DNA from 4 places in the Bacillus sp. JJ1562 genome. Region 4 is predicted to be linked to each of the others. Evidence: riboswitches for the same ligand, from Rfam matches in the RefSeq annotation. Region 4 holds a riboswitch; each other region holds the start of a gene.
The links. A riboswitch is a leader RNA that binds a small molecule or an ion and turns the genes downstream of it on or off. The one in region 4 is predicted to bind thiamine pyrophosphate.
Positions count from the first base shown of each region.

Region 1: it holds a riboswitch for thiamine pyrophosphate, as region 4 does, so the genes downstream of both, thiT (energy-coupled thiamine transporter ThiT) here and thiM (hydroxyethylthiazole kinase) in region 4, are expected to answer to the same signal.
Region 2: it holds a riboswitch for thiamine pyrophosphate, as region 4 does, so the genes downstream of both, V7097_RS15730 (thiamine phosphate synthase) here and thiM (hydroxyethylthiazole kinase) in region 4, are expected to answer to the same signal.
Region 3: it holds a riboswitch for thiamine pyrophosphate, as region 4 does, so the genes downstream of both, tenA (thiaminase II) here and thiM (hydroxyethylthiazole kinase) in region 4, are expected to answer to the same signal.

Region 1 covers NZ_JBALOQ010000026.1:27,822-33,600, reverse strand. Annotated here, with positions in the region: gene dnaB (replicative DNA helicase) at 1-13, opposite strand, end outside; gene rplI (50S ribosomal protein L9) at 181-627, opposite strand; gene V7097_RS17320 (DHH family phosphoesterase) at 624-2,597, opposite strand; gene V7097_RS17315 (YybS family protein) at 2,624-3,553, opposite strand; TPP riboswitch at 3,788-3,889, shown strand; gene thiT (energy-coupled thiamine transporter ThiT) at 3,964-4,527, shown strand; gene rpsR (30S ribosomal protein S18) at 4,615-4,854, opposite strand; gene ssb (single-stranded DNA-binding protein) at 4,904-5,470, opposite strand; gene rpsF (30S ribosomal protein S6) at 5,526-5,779, opposite strand, start outside.
Region 2 covers NZ_JBALOQ010000024.1:184-5,962, forward strand. Annotated here, with positions in the region: gene V7097_RS15725 (DUF4145 domain-containing protein) at 327-1,433, opposite strand; TPP riboswitch at 1,717-1,827, shown strand; gene V7097_RS15730 (thiamine phosphate synthase) at 1,945-2,547, shown strand; gene thiO (glycine oxidase ThiO) at 2,537-3,649, shown strand; gene thiS (sulfur carrier protein ThiS) at 3,662-3,865, shown strand; gene V7097_RS15745 (thiazole synthase) at 3,867-4,634, shown strand; gene vanY (VanY-A/VanY-F/VanY-M family D-Ala-D-Ala carboxypeptidase) at 4,759-5,625, opposite strand; gene V7097_RS15755 (sensor histidine kinase) at 5,720-5,779, opposite strand, start outside.
Region 3 covers NZ_JBALOQ010000035.1:24,469-30,247, forward strand. Annotated here, with positions in the region: gene V7097_RS19410 (flotillin family protein) at 1-918, shown strand, start outside; gene sigY (RNA polymerase sigma factor SigY) at 1,097-1,660, shown strand; gene V7097_RS19420 (YxlC family protein) at 1,614-1,964, shown strand; gene V7097_RS19425 (sigmaY antisigma factor component) at 1,961-2,164, shown strand; gene V7097_RS19430 (hypothetical protein) at 2,161-2,370, shown strand; gene V7097_RS19435 (YbjQ family protein) at 2,351-2,665, shown strand; TPP riboswitch at 2,751-2,916, shown strand; gene tenA (thiaminase II) at 3,016-3,696, shown strand; gene V7097_RS19445 (ECF transporter S component) at 3,724-4,308, shown strand; gene V7097_RS19450 (ABC transporter ATP-binding protein) at 4,322-5,776, shown strand.
Region 4 covers NZ_JBALOQ010000046.1:1,692-7,470, forward strand. Annotated here, with positions in the region: gene V7097_RS21710 (gamma-glutamyl-gamma-aminobutyrate hydrolase family protein) at 1-245, shown strand, start outside; gene V7097_RS21715 (hypothetical protein) at 272-595, opposite strand; gene V7097_RS21720 (HAAS signaling domain-containing protein) at 731-1,729, opposite strand; gene V7097_RS21725 (PadR family transcriptional regulator) at 1,716-2,063, opposite strand; TPP riboswitch at 2,285-2,396, shown strand; gene thiM (hydroxyethylthiazole kinase) at 2,581-3,405, shown strand; gene thiE (thiamine phosphate synthase) at 3,392-4,045, shown strand; gene thiD (bifunctional hydroxymethylpyrimidine kinase/phosphomethylpyrimidine kinase) at 4,045-4,830, shown strand; gene V7097_RS21745 (NAD(P)H-dependent flavin oxidoreductase) at 4,863-5,779, opposite strand, start outside.

The DNA.
Region 1 (5,779 bases), on a different contig from region 4:
AAATGTCACTCAACTATTCTCCACTCCCTTTATTAGTAAGTTCATAATTTTTTTAGTCTATCTATCTATTATACTTATTTCGGAATAAAAAAGCTTGTTATACGAAAAAATGTGATCTTGTATGTAAACAAAACCACATTTTTCATTCTATCTGTTTTCCCTATTCTTTTTCAATGGAAATTACTGTTCTTTGACATGTACCTTCACAGTTGCTGATACTTCTTGGTGTAATTTGACAGGTACATTTGTATAGCCTAATGCCCTAATTCCATCTGGAAGATCGAATTTACGCTTATCAATTTTGAATCCATGCTTTTTCGCAAGCTCGTCGGCAATTTGCTTACTAGTTACAGAACCGAATAAACGACCGCCTTCACCTGCCTTTGCATGCAATTCAACTGTTAGAGTCTCAAGCTTTTCTTTCAATTGCTTTGACTGGGCTAATTCTTCTGCCGCTTCTTTTGATTCTTTATTTTTCTTTGCTTCTAGTGTTTTCATGTTTGCTGGTGTCGCTTCAATGGCTAGGTTTTGCTTCAATAGGAAATTGTGTGCATACCCATCAGATACGTTCTTCACTTCTCCTTTTTTTCCTTTACCTTTTACATCTTTCAAGAAAATAACCTTCATTCCTTGGTACCTCCTTCTAAATACTCATCTATAACCAAAAGTAGCTGTTCTTCTGCTTCTTCTATCGTTGTATCAACTAATTGCGTAGCTGCATTTGTTAAATGACCTCCGCCACCTAAACCTTCCATAATCAATTGTACATTGATCTCTCCTAATGAACGAGCACTGATCCCAACTCGTGAGTCATGCCTGATCGAAATCACGAATGAAGCGACTACATCATTCATCGTAAGCAATGTATCTGCTGCTTGAGCAATCATCACTTGGTCGAAAGTCTCACTCTCTTCCCCTTTTGCAATCGCAATTCCACTTTTATAAATAAATGCTGACTCAATAAGTCTTGAGCGCTTTTTAAAATGATCCATATTTTCTTTAAGGAATTTCTGTACAAGGACAGTGTCCGCACCATGAGCGCGTAGATAGGATGCCGCATCAAATGTTCTTGATCCGGTTCGAAGCGTAAAACTCTTTGTATCGACAATAATTCCCGCAAGTAAAGCAGTCGCCTCAAGCATATTAATTTTCTTTCGCTTTGGCTGATATTCAAGAAGCTCTGTAACCAACTCCGCTGTTGATGATGCATATGGCTCCATATAAACGAGTAATGGTGATTGAATAAATTCCTCGCCGCGACGGTGATGGTCGATAACCACTACTTTATCAATTTTTGTTATGAGTTTTTCCTCAATGACGAGCGATGGCTTATGGGTGTCAACAACAACGAGCAGCGTATCGTTTGTAGCTATTTCAAGAGCTTGTTCAGGTGTAATAAAATACGACCAAAGCTCCGTATTTTCCTTCACTTCCTCAAGTAGACGTCCAACACCTGAATCAATTTCATTTGAATTTAATACAATGTAGCCTTCTTTATGGTTCATTTGTGCCACTTTTAAAATCCCGATGGAAGCCCCTACTGCATCCATATCAGGGTATTTATGGCCCATTATAATGACTTTATCACTGTCTGTGACAATTTCCTTTAATGCATGAGAAATCACGCGAGCGCGGACTCTAGTACGTTTTTCCATTGGATTCGTTTTGCCACCATAAAACTTAACCTTCCCATTTGGAAGTTTAATGGCAACTTGGTCTCCACCACGTCCCAATGCTAAGTCCAAACTTGATTGTGCTGCAGCTCCTAGTTCCGGAAGTGTTGGAACCCCAATTCCAATCCCGATACTTAAGGTCAGTGCTACACTATCCTTTGCGGTAGTTTCCCTCACATCATCCAAAATCGTAAATTTTGTTTTTTCAAGGCTTGATAAGATTTCTTCATTCAACACTGCAATAAATCGCTCAGATGAAGTCCTCTTTAAAAACACACCATGTTCAGTTGCCCATTCGTTTAAGATTGACGTAACCTGGCTATTTAACGAGCTTTTCCGTTGATCATCCATCCCCTGGGTTACTTCATCATAATTATCTAAAAAGATAATCCCTAATACGGTTCGCTCAGCCTCATACAATTGCACAATTTCCATTTGTTCAGTAACATCAAAGAAATAAAGTAGGCGTTCTTCTCTCCTTATAATGACCTTAAATTTCTGCTCATTTAATGTGATTGTTTCACTTTCAATCTCTTGCTGAATTAGTGGAACAATTAGTTCCTCAACATCATATAGAGATCTTCCTACCAGTGTATCAGCATCAAGAAAGTTCGATAAATAGGCATTAGCCCACTCAACCTGAAACTCCTCGTTATAAAGCAATATCCCAATTGGCATTTCCATTAACGCTTCTTCGCCAACTTTTTTTAAGCGATACGAAAGGGTCGAGATATAATGCTCCATTTCCTTTTTTAAAAGTGAGTTTGCTTTTAATAAAAAATACACAATGAGTCCAAGGAGCAGAAAACATGCTAACCCAATCATCCAATGAGAAAAAATGAGAATTGCACTAAAAATACTTGTAATCACAAGCAATGCATAAATAGGATAGCGAAATAACTTCCTTTTGTAAAAGTCTGGCATGTATTTTCAGCTCCTAAAGCTTTGTTTTACTTCTTTCCACTAATTCGATTTCGCAGTTGAAATCCTAAGTCAATTATACCTAAGATTCGAATAATATAAAGAAGAAATGGCGATAAGACTGTCAATACAATTGGCACAGCCTTTGTGATTCCTTTTTGATGACAGAAATAATAAATGAAGGACAAGCCTTGAATCACCATAAACAACTGCAAAACAAAAAAGAGATTTAAAAAGGCGGTATACCCAAACGTGCCCTTTTCCATTTCAACAAAGCTTAAAAGTAAGATCAGTAAGTAATACCATAAAATACTTTTAGGAAAATTAATATCACGAAACGGTGGGAATGGATTCATTTTCACTTTAAGTCGTATAAGCACCGGTTTCATTGCTACAACCGTTACAAAAGCTAAAAACATCGCAATTAAAACAAACATGCTTGGGATCATGTATTGTATCATCTCAATTGATTCTTCCAGTTGTGCAATGACCTCTGTATTTACTTCTCCTCCTGTTGCCCTCATTATACTCTCAGCCATGGCAAAAGATTCCCGTGAGCTTTCTCGAATCAAATCAATGACATCAATTTGTAGGATCGAAATCGCTGTTACATACAGTAGCACGATCGAGAACAAATACGACAAACAGGAGCCTAAAAATAGCTCGATTCCACTTCTTCCCCGGTTAATTAGTTCGCCTAATAAGATCCCCGAAATTCCAAACACAATCGTATGTATAATCCCAAAGACAGAACCTAGTAGCCCTGATAATAAAAAGGCAATTAGAATAAATAGCAATGACTGCTTTACTCTATATTTCACGGTAAACAGGATAAATGGAATGGGCAAAAGGAATGAAAACACGATTCCAAGTAGTGGGATATATAAAGTAAGAAGTAATAGTACACTATATACTGCTAAAAGCATGGCGCCTTCTGTTAAAGTTTTTGCGTTTTTCAAATTTTCACCTCAACTTATATTACAACCCTCTAAATACAAGAGCTAGTTTTTACAATCACCTTCTATTTTAAAGATTTACTAGAAAGTCTTCAACTTTTTGACTTCCACAAGATATGGTGACTTCGACGTTTGACACAGGACTTGTCAGTCTTTATTCAAAGTTCCTCCTGTGACTGAAACTTTTTGTTTTACTTTTCCCTATTTTCTATTATGATAGTAATCATATGATAAAAACGTAACCACAAGGGGAGCAATTTTGCTGAGAGTGAACGTTCGAGTTCAGACCCTTCGAACCTGTTAGTTAGTGCTAGCGTAGGGATGTGAGAGTTACCTGAGAACTAATACTTTTATTAAAGTTGTTCTCCTTTGGGGTACGTTATTTTACAACATACTTCAAGGGGGATTTTTTTATGAGAAACACAAGACTACAGGCAATGATCGAAGCTGCAATTTTTGCAGCGTTAGCCCTAATTTTGGATCTACTTCCATCAATTGATATTACACCAGCCATATCCATTTCAATTGCTATGGTCCCTGTTTTTATCATTGCATTAAGATGGGGTATAAAAATAGGAATGTTATCCGGGTTGTTATGGGGACTACTTCAGTTAGTATTTGACCCATGGATTGTACACCCAGTTCAAGCCATTATGGAATACATCCTTGCCTTTTCATTCATTGGATTAGGAGGTATATTCAAGTCAATTGTGCAAGAAAGTCTAAAAAACAATCAAAAGCCAAAAGCAATTTTTGCTATTACTTTTGCAATATTTATTGGTAGTCTCGCACGCTATTTTTGGCATTTCCTAGCAGGCTTTCTCTTTATTGAATACTTTGCACCAGAAATTCAAAACCCAGTATGGTACTCCTTCACCTTTAACGGAATAACAATGCTAGCAACATTTGCATTATGTACAATCGTATTATCAATCCTAATCATTGCTTCACCTCGTTTTTTCGTACTAAAAAAATAGGAACCACAGGGACGGTTCTCTTGGTTCCTAACGAAAAATTAATGCAAAAAAGCGATGACCGCATTTGACGATCATCGCTTTTCTATATTATTCACCAGATACATATGGTAATAATGCCATTGTACGAGCACGTTTAATAGCAACAGTTAATTTACGTTGGTATTTTGCACTTGTACCAGTTACACGACGAGGTAATATTTTACCACGCTCAGAAACGAATTTTTTAAGTAAATCTACTTCTTTGTAATCGATGTGTGTAATTCCATTAGCTGTGAAGTAACACACTTTACGACGCTTTGCACGTCCACCTTTACGTCCGCCTGCCATCGATTTTCCCTCCTTTTTTATGTTTTGATTTATACGATTGACTTACAAATTAGAACGGAAGATCGTCATCTGAAATATCGATAGGCTGTCCATCATTTGCAAATGGATCTTGGTCTACTCTTGTAGGTCCTTGGTTTTGATTTGGGTTCTGACTCTGTCCAAATGGAGAGTATCCACCTTGGCCACCGCCTTGATTGCCACCCTGGTTGCCACCATAGCCACCTTGATTGCCACCATAGCCTCCGCCTTGGTTTCCACCAAAGTTACCTCCACCGCTGCGCTGTTGGTCATTCGCATTTCTAGGTTCAAGGAACTGAACACTTTCCGCTACAACCTCAGTAACATATACGCGTTTGCCATCCTGACCTTCATAATTTCTTGTTTGAAGACGACCATCGACGCCTGCTAAGCTTCCTTTCTTTAGGAAGTTTGCCACATTTTCGGCTGGTCGGCGCCATATGACGCAATTAATGAAGTCAGCTTCACGTTCGCCTGACTGATTCGTAAATGTTCGATTCACTGCAAGTGTAAAGGTTGCAACTGCAACTCCACTTGGGGTATATCGTAATTCAGGATCCTTTGTAAGTCTCCCAACGAGAACTACGCGATTCATCATCAGAACCATCTCCTTAACAGGATATTGAAACAGAGTCTATACTCTATAAAAATTCTTATTCTTCTTCTTTAACAATGATATGACGGATAATGTCTTCACTGATCTTCGCTAAACGATCGAATTCGCTAACAGCTTCAGCGTTTGACATTACGTTAAGAATCATGTAATAACCATCGCGGAAATCATTGATTTCATAAGCTAAACGGCGCTTACCCCATTCTTTTACGTTTGTAATCTCCGCACCATTGTCAGTTAAAACGCCATTAAAACGCTCAACTAAAGCCTTTTTCGCTTCATCATCAATGTTTG
Region 2 (5,779 bases), on a different contig from region 4:
ATTATGTTTGTCGAATCTATAGAGTTTTGACATGAATTGTGAGAGTATTGTGGATTTTAGTGACTTTAGAGGATTAAAAAACAAACCTAAATTGATAAAAAAGTTTAGTATGTAAATTGGATTTCTAACTGTTTATTGAGAGTGCGTTGGAATAATGTCGCTATTATAGATTTACTGTCTCAATTACGAAAATACTGCCACTATTTGAAAAATACTGTCACTATTCCAGATTTACTGCCGCTACCAAAAAATGCACCCAGTCTGGATGCATTATAATTGGTTTACAAACATTTGTAAGTAGTTTTGCGATTAGACAGGAATCCTGTTTACTTCCCCTTCAACTGCTCAAACAACCTCCCCACATTCACAACTCCAACATTCTTATATTTTCCTAATATCACTAACTCTTTCGGAAGCTGCCCAACAGTTTGAATCCCGTCTTCATTTAATTGTTTAATGAGGCTTGGTATGCCTGTGAATTCTTCTTTGGTAAGTGGGATATTTTTAAGTGCATCTGTTAAGATGATGTAATCCGCTTTATAAAATAAGAAGAGTTCTCCTGGGCGTTCTAAGATTACTTTTCTACGAATCTTTTCTTCTTCAATAAAGATTTTCAGTTCGCCAAAAAATTGTTTGTCATTGTTTTCGTTAAACCGTTTCACATGCTTATGCAAGTCTTCGAGATTACTGGGTAATTCGCTCATGATTCGAGCTTGCTGCTCTGCGCCTAGTCTGATTAAAAAGGTCTCGGATTTATCAAATCTTTGTGGTAATAAAAAGGCATCCCGGAGAAAATACGGAACTTCAAGCGAGTCTCTTTTATATTCAATATTTCGAATTGTTGTGTAACCTGGTTCAGCCATTTTTGCAGGTACAGCAGATGTTGTAATGGCAACCTCATCTTTTGCTTCGTTACCTGAAGTCCCCTTTTTCATAGATGCAATTAATATATTCTCTAGTGATTTCAAACGGAGCTCCAATTCGGTAATATCATAACGTTCTTCCTTCGGAGTGGTTGGATCCTGATATTCCGGGACCTCAATTGATACTGAGGTATACACTTCAACAAACCATCTTACAATCTTGTAGATTGCTTCCCATGATAAAAGTGCTTCAGAATAACGAAATTTTCTTTTGTCATGTGAGGCCTGATTACCAAGTTGTCGAACTAAATGAAGTGCATCTCTTATTTCCGTTGTAAGAATCCCTTCACTCTCCAATATAGTTAGTCTTTCCTTTAATGTTATACGAGGCTCTTCTTTCATTTTTTCATATTCCATGACCTGTTGAAGAATATTTTCAACGAGTACCCTTGAATGAGTTAACATTGTACGTGGACTTGAAAAGATTGTATTCTCTAATTCACCCGCTAAAAACGCCAATTCTTTGGATACGGGTTCTAAAAATCTATAAAAATACTCAGATGAATTCATGTCTTGCTGTTCCTTTCTAGCATGCAAAATAGACCTGGATCCGTTTAGATAGACTCAGGCAGTCTGTAGATTATTTCATTTTAGGTGATAAGTAGAGTTCAATCAAGGGTTTTTGAATGGGATGAGTCATTTGGTTAAACATCTGTGGACAGTACATCCATCTCTCCCACTGAAGCATTTGTAAAAAATGGGACAAGGAACCTGTCCCTCTGACCCATTGGAAACATATACCTTTTCATTTTATCTTAATTGTGTTAATTTTATTATATAAGTTAATATTTCGTTTTTTCACTAGGGGAACCCTTGATAAGGGCTGAGAAAAAAGTAGTGTACTTTGAAACCCTCATTACCTGAACAGGCTTGTACCTGCGTAGGGATGTGGTTAAGGCAATTGCTTTTTTGTGTATAATACCCAACCACTTTCCTGCATTGGAGAGTGGTTTTTTGTTGTGCTTTAACCGCTCTATTCCCTTTTTACGCTACAAGTTGTTAGACGAAAAGGAGAAATCTGATGAAATTAATTGCTGTGACGGATGATCAACAAACTTTAGAAGCTGTCGCTGAAAAAATTATTGCTATCAAAGATGTAATTGATTTTGTACAAATTAGGGAAAAATCAAAGTCAGTCCGGGAGCTATTGACACTAATCGAATATTTACTCAATAACGGTGTGAAGAAAGAAAAGATTATGATTAATGACCGCTTAGACGTTGCGTTATGTATGGGCATCCCTACCGTTCACTTACCTGAGCATGGACTTCCTGTACAAATGGTGAAACAACGATACCCTCACCTAAGGGTTGGCTGCAGTGTTCATTCACTTAAAAGAGCACAAGAAGCCGAAGCAAATGGAGCAGATTATGTCATATATGGGCATTGCTTTCAAACGAATAGCAAACCAGGACTGCCTCCGAATGGGGTTGAACCGATTTTACATATAAAAAATGAACTTAACATACCTGTCTATGCAATTGGTGGCATTACGTTGAAAACAATACCGTCTATTCAAGCTGTTGATGCAGATGGAGTCGCGTTCATGTCCAGTATTTTTTCAGCTGCTGAGCCTTATTCGATAACAAAAAAATTCTTTGAGGCGATAAAATATGAAAAATAAATATGAAGTAATTGTTGTAGGTGGTGGAATTATTGGCTGCTCCATTGCTTTCTATTTAGCAAAGGCACAGATGGATGTTGCACTATTTGACAGAGGACTAATTGGAGAAAAAACAACGAAGGCCGCTGCTGGCATGCTGGGTGCCCATTCTGAAAGTGATGGAGATTTCTCTCTTCTCTTCCCATTTGCAAGATCAAGCCAACTTGAATACAACCTGCTGAAGGATGAACTGTATGAATTAAGTGGTGTTGACATTGGCTATAGGACGGGTGGAATTTTAAAGCTAGCATTCACAGAGAGAGATAAGCGCAACTTAGATTCACTCCTAAAACAACCAACCGTAAAATGGGTGAATCACGAAGAAGTTAAAATAATGGAACCTGAAATTAGCAATGATGTTTTAGGTGCAGCCTATATCGCAGACGATGTTAACGTGATTCCGACGAATACTTGTGAAGCCTTTGCAAATAGCGCACAGGTGCTAGGTGCATCGATTTTTGAAAACAGTAACGTCTATGGAATCGAGAAAAATGGAAACAGCTACATTGCGAAAACAGCAAATGGCGATATTCATACAAAACATATCGTTATTGCTACAGGGGTTTATAGTAATAGGCTTTTTCGGAATCTAGGAATCTCTGAAAAACTGTCACCTGTAAAGGGAGAAAGCATCATAGTTCAGCACGAGAAGCCGTTTCTACAACACACGTTGTTTCACGATAAATCCTACATCGTTCCAAGAAATAATGGCAAACTTGTAATTGGTGCATCGATGATTCAGGATGATTGGAGCGAATCAGTTAGCCTTCAAAGTGTTGAACAATTGATTAATATAGCAAAAGCTATGCTCCCTTCCTCTACCAATTGGAAAATTGACAGTTTTACATCAGGTTTAAGACCTACCACATTTGATGGGCTTCCATTTATCGGCAGACATCCAGAAGAGGAGCGGATTTTTATTGCTTGTGGCCATTTTCGGAATGGGATTCTCCTTGCACCTGCAACTGGGAAAATGATTCGTGATCTAATTCTGAATAACGAGGTAAATCAAGAATGGATTGATGCATTTCGTATCGATCGAAGGCAGACAGCCATGATTTAGGAGGTGAGAAAAATGAGAATTAGGCTTAACGGAGAGCAAGTAGAAATCCCTGAAGAAGTAAATTCAGTGGAAAAGCTTTTAGCTCATTATAAGTTGCAAAACCGGATTGCGATTGTAGAAATCAATGAGGATATTATTAAAAAAGACGACTATAAAACGATGAATCTTGCAAATGGTGATGTCATCGAAATCGTCCAATTTGTAGGAGGAGGATAATATGTTAACAATAGCAAATCGTACATTCAAATCTAGGCTTTTACTAGGAACAGGAAAATACCCGTCTTTTGAAATTCAAAAGCAAGCTGTAGAGGTATCGGATGCCGAAATTTTAACGTTTGCCGTAAGAAGAATGAATATTTTTGAAGAAAGTCAACCCAATTTTTTAGAGCAGTTAGACTTAACAAAATATACACTTCTACCAAATACAGCAGGAGCAAAAACGGCTGAAGAGGCTGTTCGAATTGCGAAACTGGCTAAGGCATCTGGCTTATGTGACATGATTAAAGTTGAGATCATTGGAGATGACAGATCCCTTTTACCAGACCCGATCGAAACGTTGAAGGCTTCGGAAATGCTTCTCGATGAAGGTTTCATTGTGTTACCGTACACCTCAGATGACGTGGTGCTTGCAAAGCGTTTAGAAGATCTGGGTGTTCATGCAATTATGCCAGGAGCAAGCCCGATTGGTTCGGGTAGAGGGATTATTAATCCATTAAACTTAAAATTTATAATCGAACAATCCCAGGTGCCTGTCATTATTGATGCAGGAATCGGTTCTCCAAAGGACGTCGCTTATGCGATGGAGCTTGGCGCAGATGGAGTACTATTAAATACGGCTGTGTCTGGTGCACAGGATCCTGTAAAAATGGCACGTGCTGTGAAACTTGCATTGGAAGCAGGCAGATTAGGATATGAAGCAGGACGGATTGAAGAAAAAGACTACGCGGTAGCGAGTAGCCCATTAACAGGTCTGGTAGGATCTTAAAATCCTAGGTAACACCTGGAGGTATTTACTTAAAAAATTCGAAGCCTAATTTTCTCGAAATTAGGCTTCTTAATTTTTGCAGTCTAGGTTCAATTACCGACTAGGGTATGAGTTGCATTTTCTCTTAGTAACCAGTCACAATTACTCCATCCATATTGTTCCCTGAAATCTCAAAGTATCGATCTTTTGGTAGGTCAATCGTCTTGATTTCAGGAATAGGGTAATATGTAATCGTGTATTTTTTATTATTCATTCTAACAGTAATGTGTTTTTCATCTTTCAAGAATGCTAAATATTCTTCTAAAACAAAATTCCTTTCCTTCATTATCGCACTATGTGGTAAACCGACATATCGAATATGCCACGGTTCAAATTGTATTCCAGTAATATCTACTTTATCCTCGGGATATCGTAAAACGAACCCGTATTTCCAAGCATTTTTTTCGATCCACTTTCCTTCAGGTGCCACAGCCATTTTATTTTGAGTGGAGCCAATATCTAGTGATAAACCTAGATTGTGTTCGCTATAACCGGCTGGCAAGGCATATGCAGAACCCTTCTCTTGATAAAGTGCACTTTGTTCAGCAAAATTCCGAAAACCACTAGTAATGATAAAATTACTCACACCTTCTTTTTCTGCAGCAGCAACCATCTTCGAAAATTTGCCTACTAAGTCTGTTGACAAATCTATGTCGCTATTTAATAATTCGTATCCATCTATTAACTCATTCTGTGTAAAAAGATTGATGACATCGGATGTAATACTCATTTGGTGTACCGGATAAACTTTGTTGACCAAAAGCAGATTTCCTTGATAAATATGGTCTTCTGTAATCTCTATAGTTTGAATCTTTTCAGAAGTCCCTCTTCCCCCTACTTTAATATCCTTATGTAGGTGTATTGCTACTTTGGGTTCAAAATACGATTCAATATTAATAAAAATTAAACCCAAGGACATTAATAAAACGAATAAAAAACCCCACTTCTTCATCCTTTAGCTTCCTCCTTATTCTCCATTACCCTTAAAGAATAGGGAAAACTGTTTAAAAAAAGAGTGGGGTAAATCTTAAATTTTTCTTAAATGTTTAAGTTTCACTTTCCATTGGTAATCGAACTTCAAAAACGGTCTGGATTAAACTACTTTT
Region 3 (5,779 bases), on a different contig from region 4:
GTAAAACGTGATGCAGATATTGCGACTGCAGAGGCTGATAAGGAAACAAGAATTAAGCGAGCAGAGGCAGATAAAGAAGCCCAGAAATCTGAGCTAGAGCGCGCTACAGAAGTTGCTGAAGCAGAAAAAATCAATCAATTAAAAGTTGCGGAATTCCGAAGAGAGCAGGATATTGCAAAGGCTCGTGCTGACCAAGCCTATCACCTGGAAGAAGCTAGAGCAAAGCAGGAAGTTACCGAGCAGCAAATGCAAATCCAAATCATTGAAAGACAGAAGCAAATTGAGCTTGAAGAAAAAGAGATTTTACGTCGTGAAAAGCAATACGATTCAGAGGTTAAGAAGAAGGCAGATGCTGACCGTTATGCAGTTGTTCAAGCGGCAGAGGCGGAAAAAGCGAAACAATTGGCGGAAGCAGATGCGAATAAATACCGAATCGAAGCAATGGCAAAAGCGGAAGCAGAGAAAATCCGTATCGATGGTCTTGCAAAAGCAGAAGCCCAACGTGCACAAGGGGAAGCAGAAGCAGACATTATCCGCTTAACGGGTCTTGCAGAAGCAGAAGCAAAACAAAAAATCGCAGAAGCATTCGAGCAATATGGAAAAGCGGCTATCCTCGATATGGTTATTAAAATGCTACCTCAATATGCGAAAGAAGTGGCTGCGCCATTATCAAACATTGATAAAATTACGGTTGTGGATACTGGAAGTAGCGGGGAAAACAGCGGTGCCAATAAGGTAACAGGATATGCGACAAACCTAATGTCAACCCTCCAGGAATCGTTGAAGGCATCCTCTGGTATTGATGTAAAAGAAATTATTGAAAACCTGTCAGGAAAAGGAAATGTTAGAAATAGTATCGACAATTTAACTGAAGAATTAGTTCAAACAAGAAAAGCCACACCAACTGATAACGAGTAATCATACTAGGAAAAGAAGCCAAAACATGTTTAAGTTGGCTTCTTTTTTGGGTTAAACTAGGCAAAAAAGAATATAACAAAAATATTTTTTAAAAATGAAATGAACTTTTTGGTTGCCTCATTCGTACTACAAACGAAAAATAAAGATAATCAAATTTTCTTGGGGGAGAATTCATTGCATGGATGAAAAGGAACTAATTCGCAGTGCAAAGCGTGGTGACTCACTCGCGTTTGCGATGCTTTTTAAGGAGCATTATCCTTTTTTAGTAAAATACTTAATAAAAGTTACAATGAAGCCTGATATTGCCGAAGACCTGGCACAGGAAGCAATGATGAAAAGTATGGAAAAAATCAAAATGTATAACGGAAAAGCAAAATTCTCCTCATGGCTCATAACAATTGCGACAAACTTATACATTGACGATCTTCGAAGAAAGAAACGCGAACAAAACTATCAGCATCAGGAACAAGCATTACGCAAAATGAAATGGCAATTTGATAACCATTCTGAGGATTGGAATGATGTTCTTAACGCTTTAGGAAGGCTTTCTGATGAAATTCGGATTCCAATTGTTCTAAAACATTACTATGGCTATTCATATGAAGAAATAGCAGATATGCTTCATATCGCCCTTGGTACTGTTAAATCGAGAATACATAACGGAATCCAAACAGTAAGAAAGGAGTTGAGACCCAATGAAGAAAAACAAGCTATTCCTATTAAAGAACGAACCACAACATGAAGAAGACATAGAAACGGTTCAAGTCATAAATGAAGCACTTGCAAAAATAGATAAACATTTTTCGGTTTTCACTCCTGATTTGCGAGCTTTTGAACAAATGGTAGCAGTTGAACAACAGAAAGAAAAGAAGAAATTTAGACGGGATTTAACTGCCTTTATCTTGATTGCATTATTCATTATGACAGGTTTAATCACCGCATTTTTCAAACTGCCGCTTGTCTTTATCGTCATTCAAGGGATCGCAACAATTAGCTTCCCGATTTATAGCCTCTATCGATATCGAAAACGGGTGATGCGTACATGAAAACGGATGATATCAAATTCTGGATATTAATAGCCATCATCCTACTTATTCAAAGCTTTTGGTTATTTTTAGACGCAAGAAAGCGGGGGCATAATTACTGGTTTTGGGGAATATGGGGATTAATCCAAGCACCAATGCCGATCGTTTTTTATTTCATAGTTGCAAGAAAAATTTATCGACGCGGAGCAGGTAGAGAATGATGAGAAATATTGCGAAATATATTGTATTGATGATAGCCATTGTTGGACAAATAGTAGGAATTGTATTTTTGTTCATTGATATTTCAAAGGCGCTGATGTTCTATGCGTTTTACATGGTTGCCATTGTTCTATTATTTGCTTTATTAGTTTGGGAACGAAAACGAGAAAAAGTGGAGGATGACGAAAATGATTATCGTGACTACTGATTATGTACCCGGAAAAGAAGTGAAAGAACTAAAAGGATTTGTTAGAGGAGGAACTGTTCAGTCAAAGCATATTGGAAGAGATATTATGGCTGGATTGAAAACAATTGTTGGGGGTGAAATTTCAGATTACACTGAAATGCTGGAGGAATCCCGTCAAAAAGCAATTGGACGAATGGTAGATGACGCGAAGGCAAAAGGAGCAAATGCTGTTATTGCGATGCGTCTACAAACCTCATCTGTTATGCAAAATGCATCTGAAATTATCGCATATGGTACGGCAGTATATGTTGAATAGTAAAAACTGCAACTTTCAAAAAAGGCTTTTATAAATCGTATCTTCATGTTAGGATGGTACAAAGGAAAATATTTAAATATTTTAGTAGTTCCACTAGGGGTGCCTTAATAGGGTAATAATATTTTGTTAGGTCAAATACCTACGAATCTATTACTGAAGGCTGAGATTGAGGATTGAATTTTTTCATGACCTCAAGACCCTTAGAACCTGATCTGGTTTGTACCAGCGTAGGGAAGTGGGGAAACGGTCAATATGTTTTTTTATGCCTAAATCCAAACCACTTTCTTTACACTGCGTAGAGAAGGTGGTTTTTTATTTTGCTAATAACAATAAAGGGAGGAAAAATGAAAATGTTATTTTCAGAGGAAATTAGAAGAGAAGCAAATCAAATATGGGAGGCAAGCTTTGAGCATCCATTTGTAAAAGGAATTGGGGATGGTTCATTACCAATCAAGTGTTTTCGATATTACGTAAAACAGGATGCCTATTATCTTACTCACTTTGCAAAGGTGCAGTCATTAGGGGCAGCGAAGGCCGAGGATTTACATACGACAAACAGGATGGTAATTCATGCACAAGGGACCTATGAAGCCGAGTTATCCTTGCATAAAAGCTTTTCAAAGAGACTTGGAATCACGGATGAGGAGCGACATAACTTTAAGCCGGCACCTACAGCTTATGCATATACATCACATCTGTATAGGGCGGCATATTCTGGACATTTAGGTGATATTATTGCAGCTTTATTGCCTTGCTATTGGCTATATTACGAAATCGGTGAAAGGCTTCAAAGTTGCAAACCAGAAGAACCGATCTATCAGGAATGGATTGCTGCCTATGGTGGTGATTGGTTTAAAACCCTTGTTGAAGAACAAATTGATCGGATAAATGAATTAGCAGAAAAAGCAACGCAAGCAGACCGGAAACGTATGAAGGAACATTTTATCATTAGTAGCCAGTACGAATACTCCTTTTGGGAAATGGCCTACCGTTTAGAAAACTGGCCGGTTCAACACAAAGTAGAAGCATAATAGTCTACGAAAAAAGGAGAATTCTTCATGAATAAAGGACTAAAACTAACTGATATTTTGGTTACAATTGTAATTGCAATTGCATTCGGAATTGTTTATATCATTTGGGGCTCTTTGTATTATATTGTAAAGCCAATTGGGTTACATGCTGATCAGTTTCTATATGGTATGTGGTTTATTGCAGCGATTATTGCATACTTAGTTATTCGTAAGCCGGGAGTTGCCTTATTAGCAGAGATTGCAGCAGCCTCAGGGGAATTTATATTAGGGTCTCCATGGGGCCTAACTGTTCTTTTTTACGGTGTTGTTCAAGGGCTGTTTGCTGAAGCTGTATTTATGATATTTCGGTATAAAAGATATAATCTTGCTGTTGTTGTGTTAGCAGCTTCAGCATCTTGCTTAGGGTCTATAATTATGGATTTTGCTTATGGTGAAATCGTTGACTTAGCTACGTGGAATCTGGCTTTATTCCTAGTTGCTAGATTTGTAGGATCCATCCTATTTGCCGGTTTATTTGCACACTACCTTGTAAGAGTGTTAGAGATGACGGGAGTAACAAATCTTGTACGCCCACTATCGAAAAATGATTTTGATGCACTTGATCAAAAATAAAAGGGTGTCGAAAATGGAATCAATTACGTTTGTTGAAAAACTTCGATTAAAATTTCCGGGAGATGAGTCCTTACTTTTTAAGGACTTAACTTGCCATATTAAAAAAGGTGAGAAGGTTTTACTTCTTGGACCTTCAGGGTGTGGGAAATCAACACTCCTTCAGGTATTAAGTGGGATTATTCCGAACTCAGTTGAAGTACCAATGAAAACGGAATGCTTGCAGGTCCCATCAGAATGGGGTTATGTCTTCCAAGATCCTGATTCCCAGTTTTGTATGCCGTTTGTTGATGAAGAACTTGCATTTGTCCTGGAAAATCTAAAAATTCCTAGGGAACAAATGGAAGAGCGTATTAAAAGATATCTAAACCAGGGTGGGTTGGACTTAGAAAACATCCATACAAGCATTCAAACTTTGTCTGGGGGAATGAAACAACGTTTAGCCATTGCGGCAGTGTTGGCGCTAGTTCCTGATGTATTATTTTTAGATGAGCCAACAGCAATGCTTGATCCTGATGGGACAAAGGAGATTTGGGAGGTTATTAAGGATGTCGGGCATGATAAAACGTTGCTAATTGTCGAACACAAGCTTGATCATGTCCTTGAGATTGTGGACCGAATTATTCTTTTTAATGCTGAAGGAGAAATTATTGCTGATGGTAATAAGATAGAAATCTTATCCAATTTTGAAACGATCATGCGAGAGCAAGGGATTTGGTATCCAGGTGTCTGGGATCACTTTGTTCAAGACTTTGAATGGGTGCAACAAGAAAGTCCCGGCATAGATAATACTCCAGTTATTAGCCTTAAACACTTCAATGGGTATAGGCAGAAGAAGGAAAAAATTTGTGTGAATGATGTCAAGATTCACTCAGGAGAGTGGATTGTGATAAAGGGGAAGAATGGTGCTGGAAAAAGTACATTACTAGACTCACTGATGCAGTTTATTAAAACGACAGGTCACTATTCGCTATATGGGAATAACGTAAAAAATGGTAAGCGATTAAATGAAATGATGACCTTTGTTTTCCAAAACCCTGAGCTGCAATTTGTCACAAACTCTGTTTATGAGGAAATTGCATATTCCTTACGAGTTGATAAAAGAGATGAACAAGAAATCACAGCCTCGGTAGAGGAACTTTTACAAATTTTCAGTCTCACAAATCATAAAAACAAACATCCTTATCAGTTGTCGATGGGACAAAAAAGAAGATTAAGTGTAGCAGCCTCAATCGTAAGAGGTCAGCAAATTCTTTTGTTAGATGAACCTACATTTGGACTTGATTCAAAAAATACATTTGCACTCCTAACATTATTAGAAAAATACAGACAAAAGAACAAGACGATTATGATGGTTTCTCATGATATAAAAATTGAGATGTATTTTGCGACAAGGGTTTGGACGATTGAAAATGGTAAATTGATAAAAGATCAATTGGCTAAAAGGCAATTGTCAACCTTAACATCGTAACAG
Region 4 (5,779 bases):
GAAGTTTACTTGCATCTATTGCCGGGACTACCGAGTTTAAGGTGAATACGTATCACCATCAGGCTGTTCGCAACGTGCCATACCCACTTGATGTGTCTGGAGTAGCTTCAGATGGAATAATCGAGGCAATTGAAAGTACTGGGCATTCTTTTGTGTTAGGGGTTCAATGGCATCCGGAAGGCTTGGCGGTTAATGGCGATGAGATTGCGAAGCGTATTTTTACTAGATTTGTAGAGAGTTGTTAAAAAAGGAGTTTAGCCTGGCTAAACTCCTATTTCCAGTACTCCAAATACTCAAAGTTGTCGGTAGGAACTTTTTTAATTACTTTGTTCGCTTCATTACGATAAACCTCATACTCACGGTAGATTTCGACTTTATTTCCGTTGACAACCTCTGTGTCAACGAACTGCATTTCCAATTCTGGAATTAGTCCCTCGATCACGTTTTTCTCTTCTGCATTTATAGTTACTTCTTCATCAGAAGAAAGACCAGAAACAGAAATGGCATTTTTGTATTCGAAGACATCATCCGCTTCAATAACACCGGTAACGAATATGATAAAAGCAATACCAATCGCAGCCAAAAATTTATTCAAAGTTACCAAACTCCTTTGTCCCATATCTACTACTCATCTATATGCACCCTGAAAAAAGATTAGGACAACTAATCATTAAGAAGGTTGTGGTAAAAATGAAGAACCAAGGGAACCGTCCCCTTGGTCCCTTGGTTCCTATCGAATGTTGGCTTTGCGAATCCCATCAAATATCGTGATGGCTGCTGAAACAATTATTGAAATGAGTACTGTAGCAATGAGCCATATTGTAAATTGATTATCAGTGATGCCAAATAAATCTGTCATATACGAGGTGAAATCTTGGTTTAAGATGTTAGGATTTATGAAGATTACGATGAATAAAATGGTTGAAAACACCTGAATGGTAGTATTGTAGATCACCATTCTTTTCGTCCATTGTCCTATGATTAGTTTATATAGGGCTAATGCTACTTCCAAACCGATTACAACTAGAACGATGGGCCAAAATGAAAGTAAAACCTCTTGATTTAAAGCGGGTGTTACAAATTCGAGACCATCATTTCCCCCTTCATAGATACCTAGAAGTTGGTTGGCATAAAAATAAAGGGTTGCCCAAATTGCTGTCCACAATAAAGCACCAAATACTTCACATTTTGAGATCTTCTTTTTCTTAGGGATATAGGCGATATATTTCAAATCATCAGGAGTCCATTTTTGTAGGCTGGTTGTTAGTGGCTGGTTATCTTTTCCTTTATCGATTCTTTCTATCATGGCAAACACAAGCGTGAACCAAAAGAAAGTTTGAATCGAAACCTCAATTATTTTCCAAATACCGAAGCCTATCAAGTCCAAAACTACATTAATGATGGCTTCCTCACCTTGATACCCGATAAAATATTCAGCAAACGTCGAGATGAGTGCAACTACTGCGGCAATCGGTAAAATCATTTTTAATAAGCTTACATACACGTCGAAATAACGTGGACCAATTAGATACATTGGCCGGTCTCGATAATTATTAGCCAATTTTACTGGGCTCCCTAATTTCTCTAGTGCAGTTTTTACATCTGCTTCATTATAGTCATCTGGCAACATATCCTCGATGGTTGAACGTAATTCAAGTGCGATATCGTCACGCATTTTTTCAGGTAGTCTTCTTGTAACCTCCTGAATGTAGATATCAATCAGATTCATAATCTTCCTCTCCCTCTAATAGTCTGTAAAGCTCTTTTGAATTTTGAATCCATTCCTTTTTTAGCTGTAAAAAGATTTCGAGCCCGTATTCACTTAACACATAGTACTTACGGGGTCTGCTTTCAGATGTGTCCCAGCTGCTCGTCACCAATTCCTGCTTTTCCAGGCGGCGAAGCAAGGGGTATAAGGTACTTTGGTCAATCGCAATTCCTGAACCCTCTAATAATTGAACAAGTGAATATCCATATTGAGGGGTTCGTAATTGACTTAATACCGCTAGTGTTAACGTTCCTCTTCTAAGCTCTGTCATTAATGAGTTTAATAAGTTACTCATTCACCCACCTCATTTTTTATTACTATATGTCATACAGTATTTGATTTATACTATGTATCGTACACTATTGTTGTGACGAAAGCAATAAAACTTTTTTGAACCGAGGGGGACGGTTCCCGCGGTACCTAAAAATGTGGGACCACCAGAACCGTCCCCTTGGTCCCACTAAACTTTTCAAAAAGAATGACAGATAAATTTGATGTGCTATAATAAAGTGAATTGAATAGTAACAGGGGGGCTCACACAATGTGGGCTGAGAGTAGGCGAAATGTAGCTTTGACCCTTAACCTGATTTGGATAATGCCAACGTAGGGAATGTGCGTAAGTATGAGTATTCATGCGGTATATCTTAATCAGGTATACCGCATTTTTTATTCAACAGGGCTTAAACCCTGTTGAATAAAAAAATGCCTCCGGCGGATGCCACAGATTTTTAAAGGAAAGTTTTCGAGGCAGGCTCGAAAAAATCTGGGCGCAAATCCGCCAAGGCGCATTTGATTATTTAGGAGGCTAATAGATGTTTGAGCAAATCATATCAAATGTAAGAAATAACACACCGCTTGTACATAATATTACAAATTATGTGACGGTGAATGACGTTGCAAATATTGTTCTTGCTTGTGGGGGATCCCCGATTATGGCGGATGATCCAAAGGAAGTGGAGGATATTACAAGCATTTGTAGCGCGCTTGTGATTAACATCGGGACATTAAATGAAAGAACGATCGAATCCATGATTTTAGCAGGAAAAGCTGCAAATAGATTGGGGCATCCTGTTGTTTTAGATCCAGTTGGAGCTGGTGCATCTAGATTAAGAACTGATACGGTTTATCGCCTTTTAAAAGAGGTTCAGTTTGCAGTTATTAGAGGTAATTTATCAGAAATAAAAACCGTACATGCCGGTAGTGGAAATACAAAAGGTGTTGATGCAGCAGCTGAAGATGTCATCAATGAAGGAAATCTCGATGAAATGGTTCAATTTGCGAAAGTGGTAAGTAAGCAAACAGGAGCTGTTATTGCGATCACGGGTGCCATTGATATCGTTGCAGATACGGAAGAAGCTTATGCAATCAGAAATGGTCATCAAATGATGTCCAAAATAACGGGGACAGGCTGCATGCTTTCATCCGTTGTTGCTGCTTTTTGTGGGGCAAATCCTCAGGAAATTTTAAAAAGTACGGCCGCTGCAGTGAGCGCGATGGGATATTGCGGTGAATTAGCTCATCAAAAAGTAGAAGAATTAAATGGTGGAACTTCATCATTTCGAACGTATTTGATTGATTCCATGAGCAAACTAGACTTTACATTACTTCAGGGTGGGATGAACATTGAAAATCGATAAAAATGCAATGCTATTATACGCAGTAACCGATCGTGCCTGGACAGGCAATCAATCTTTAGTTGAGCAAGTAGAAGCTGCACTAAAGGGTGGAATTACTTTTTTACAGCTCAGAGAAAAAAGTCTCGGATATGATGAATTTTTACAGGAAGCAATTGAATTAAAAAGGCTAACTGATTTCTATCATGTTCCATTTGTTATTAATGACAATGTCGAGATTGCGCGGGCTTGTGATGCAGATGGCGTGCATGTTGGTCAAGAGGACATGCCGGTTGAAAAAGTCCGAGAGTTGATTGGACCAGATAAAATTCTCGGTGTGTCTGCTCAAAATGTGGAGCAAGCTATTGCTGCTGAAAAAGCGGGAGCTGATTATCTCGGGATTGGTTCTGTATTTCCAACGAGCACCAAGTCCGATGCAGAGCCGATGACATTTGAAACAGTCCAAGAAATTTGCAGAAGCGTATCGATTCCAATTGTTGCAATCGGTGGAATTAATAAAGGGAATATTTTAGAGTTAGCCGGAAGTGGCGTAGACGGAGTAGCTGTTGTATCGGCGATCTTTGCACAGTCAGACATCACCGCTGCAACAACAAAATTAAAAGAACTTTCAACTGAAATGGTTAACAATAGGAGTGAAGGATAATGAAAAAGGTACTGACGATTGCTGGCTCTGACTGTAGTGGGGGAGCGGGGATTCAAGCGGATATTAAAACAATCACTGCCCATAAAATGTATGCAATGAGTGCTATCACGGCTCTCACTGCACAAAACACAACAGGTGTTTACGGGGTGCTTGATTCTTCGCCGGAATTTGTTGGCCAACAGCTTGATTGCATTATGACTGATATTTTTCCTGACAGTGTAAAAATAGGGATGGTGTCCTCACCAGAAATTATTCATAAAATCGTTGAGAAGCTAGAAGAATTTCAACCTCAAAATATTGTCTTGGACCCAGTTATGATTTCTACAAGTGGAAGTAGACTATTGACTGAATCGGCGATGGATGCTCTTATTACTAGATTATTTCCGCTTGCTACTATTATTACACCAAATCTTCACGAGGCCGAGGCGCTTTGTGGAATGGAGATTCACACGAAGGAAGACATGCAAGTGGCCGCCCAAAAATTGTCCGAAATGTATAAGGGGGGCATTTTAATCAAAGGAGGTCATCTTGAGGATACCGCGGATGATCTCTTATATAGCAATGGGGAATTCACATGGTTCCCAGGATCACGTATTGATAACCCGAATTCTCATGGCACAGGTTGTACGCTATCGTCAGCGATTGCTTGTAATTTAGCAGCAGGCTTGGATATAAAAACAAGTATTCAAGAAGCAAAACGATATATTACAGGAGCATTAGAAGCGGGACTTGACCTTGGAAAGGGAAGTGGACCGCTGAACCATTGCCATGCTTTAAAGAACTGAAAAAAAACGAAGCAGTGGATTTCAACAGAAATTCACTGCTTTAAATTTTTCGCTTCTAAAATGATCGATTCTATCAATGTTTTTGCACTTTGATTTTTCGATAACCTCGGACTTTGTCCAGACCAAAGGGACATGAAATCCTTGTTATTTTGTGAACCTGAAGCTATTCGGATATCCTGAGTAAGAGAGTTTTGAATCGGAAAATCCGGCAAATCTTTTTCATATTGCTGCATGTTAAAAATAAAGGGGTTGGCGAGTCCGCGTGCCCACTTACCAGAGAATGAACGGGTTATAACCGTTTCGTCTTCTGAAGCATTAAGGATCGCAAGTTTATGTACTTGATGTGCTCCACTTTCAATACAAGCTAAGAAAGCTGTTCCCATTTGAACAGCCTGTGCTCCTAAGCAAATGGAAGCCATTAATCCTCTAGCATCCATAATTCCACCAGCAGCAATAACTGGAATACTTACATTGTCAGCAACTTGTGGGATAAGTGACATTAACCCGACTAAGTTTTCCTGTTCTCCTTTGATAAAGCTTCCGCGATGACCACCAGCTTCACTGCCTTGAACGACTACCATATCCAGGCCTGCTTTTTCAACTTCGCTTGCTTCTTTAACGGTTGTTGCTGTTCCCATTAAAACGATATTATGTTGTTTTAATTCCGCGATTACGTTTTTGGAAGGAAGTCCAAATGTAAAGGAACAAATAGGGACCTTTTCTTCAACGACAACTTTGATTTGCTCAACATATTTTTCAAGAGCATGATGAAATGAGGGGATTTCATCATAATCTTTTGGAGATAAATTCAATTTTTCTCGAATCGGGTTAAGTAATTGATTAGCTGATTTAACTTCATCTTCTTTTGCCTCAAATTCAACTGGAACAAATAGATTGACCCCGAAAGGTTTGGTTGTTAATTGCTTGATTTCCCTAATTTGTTCTCGTA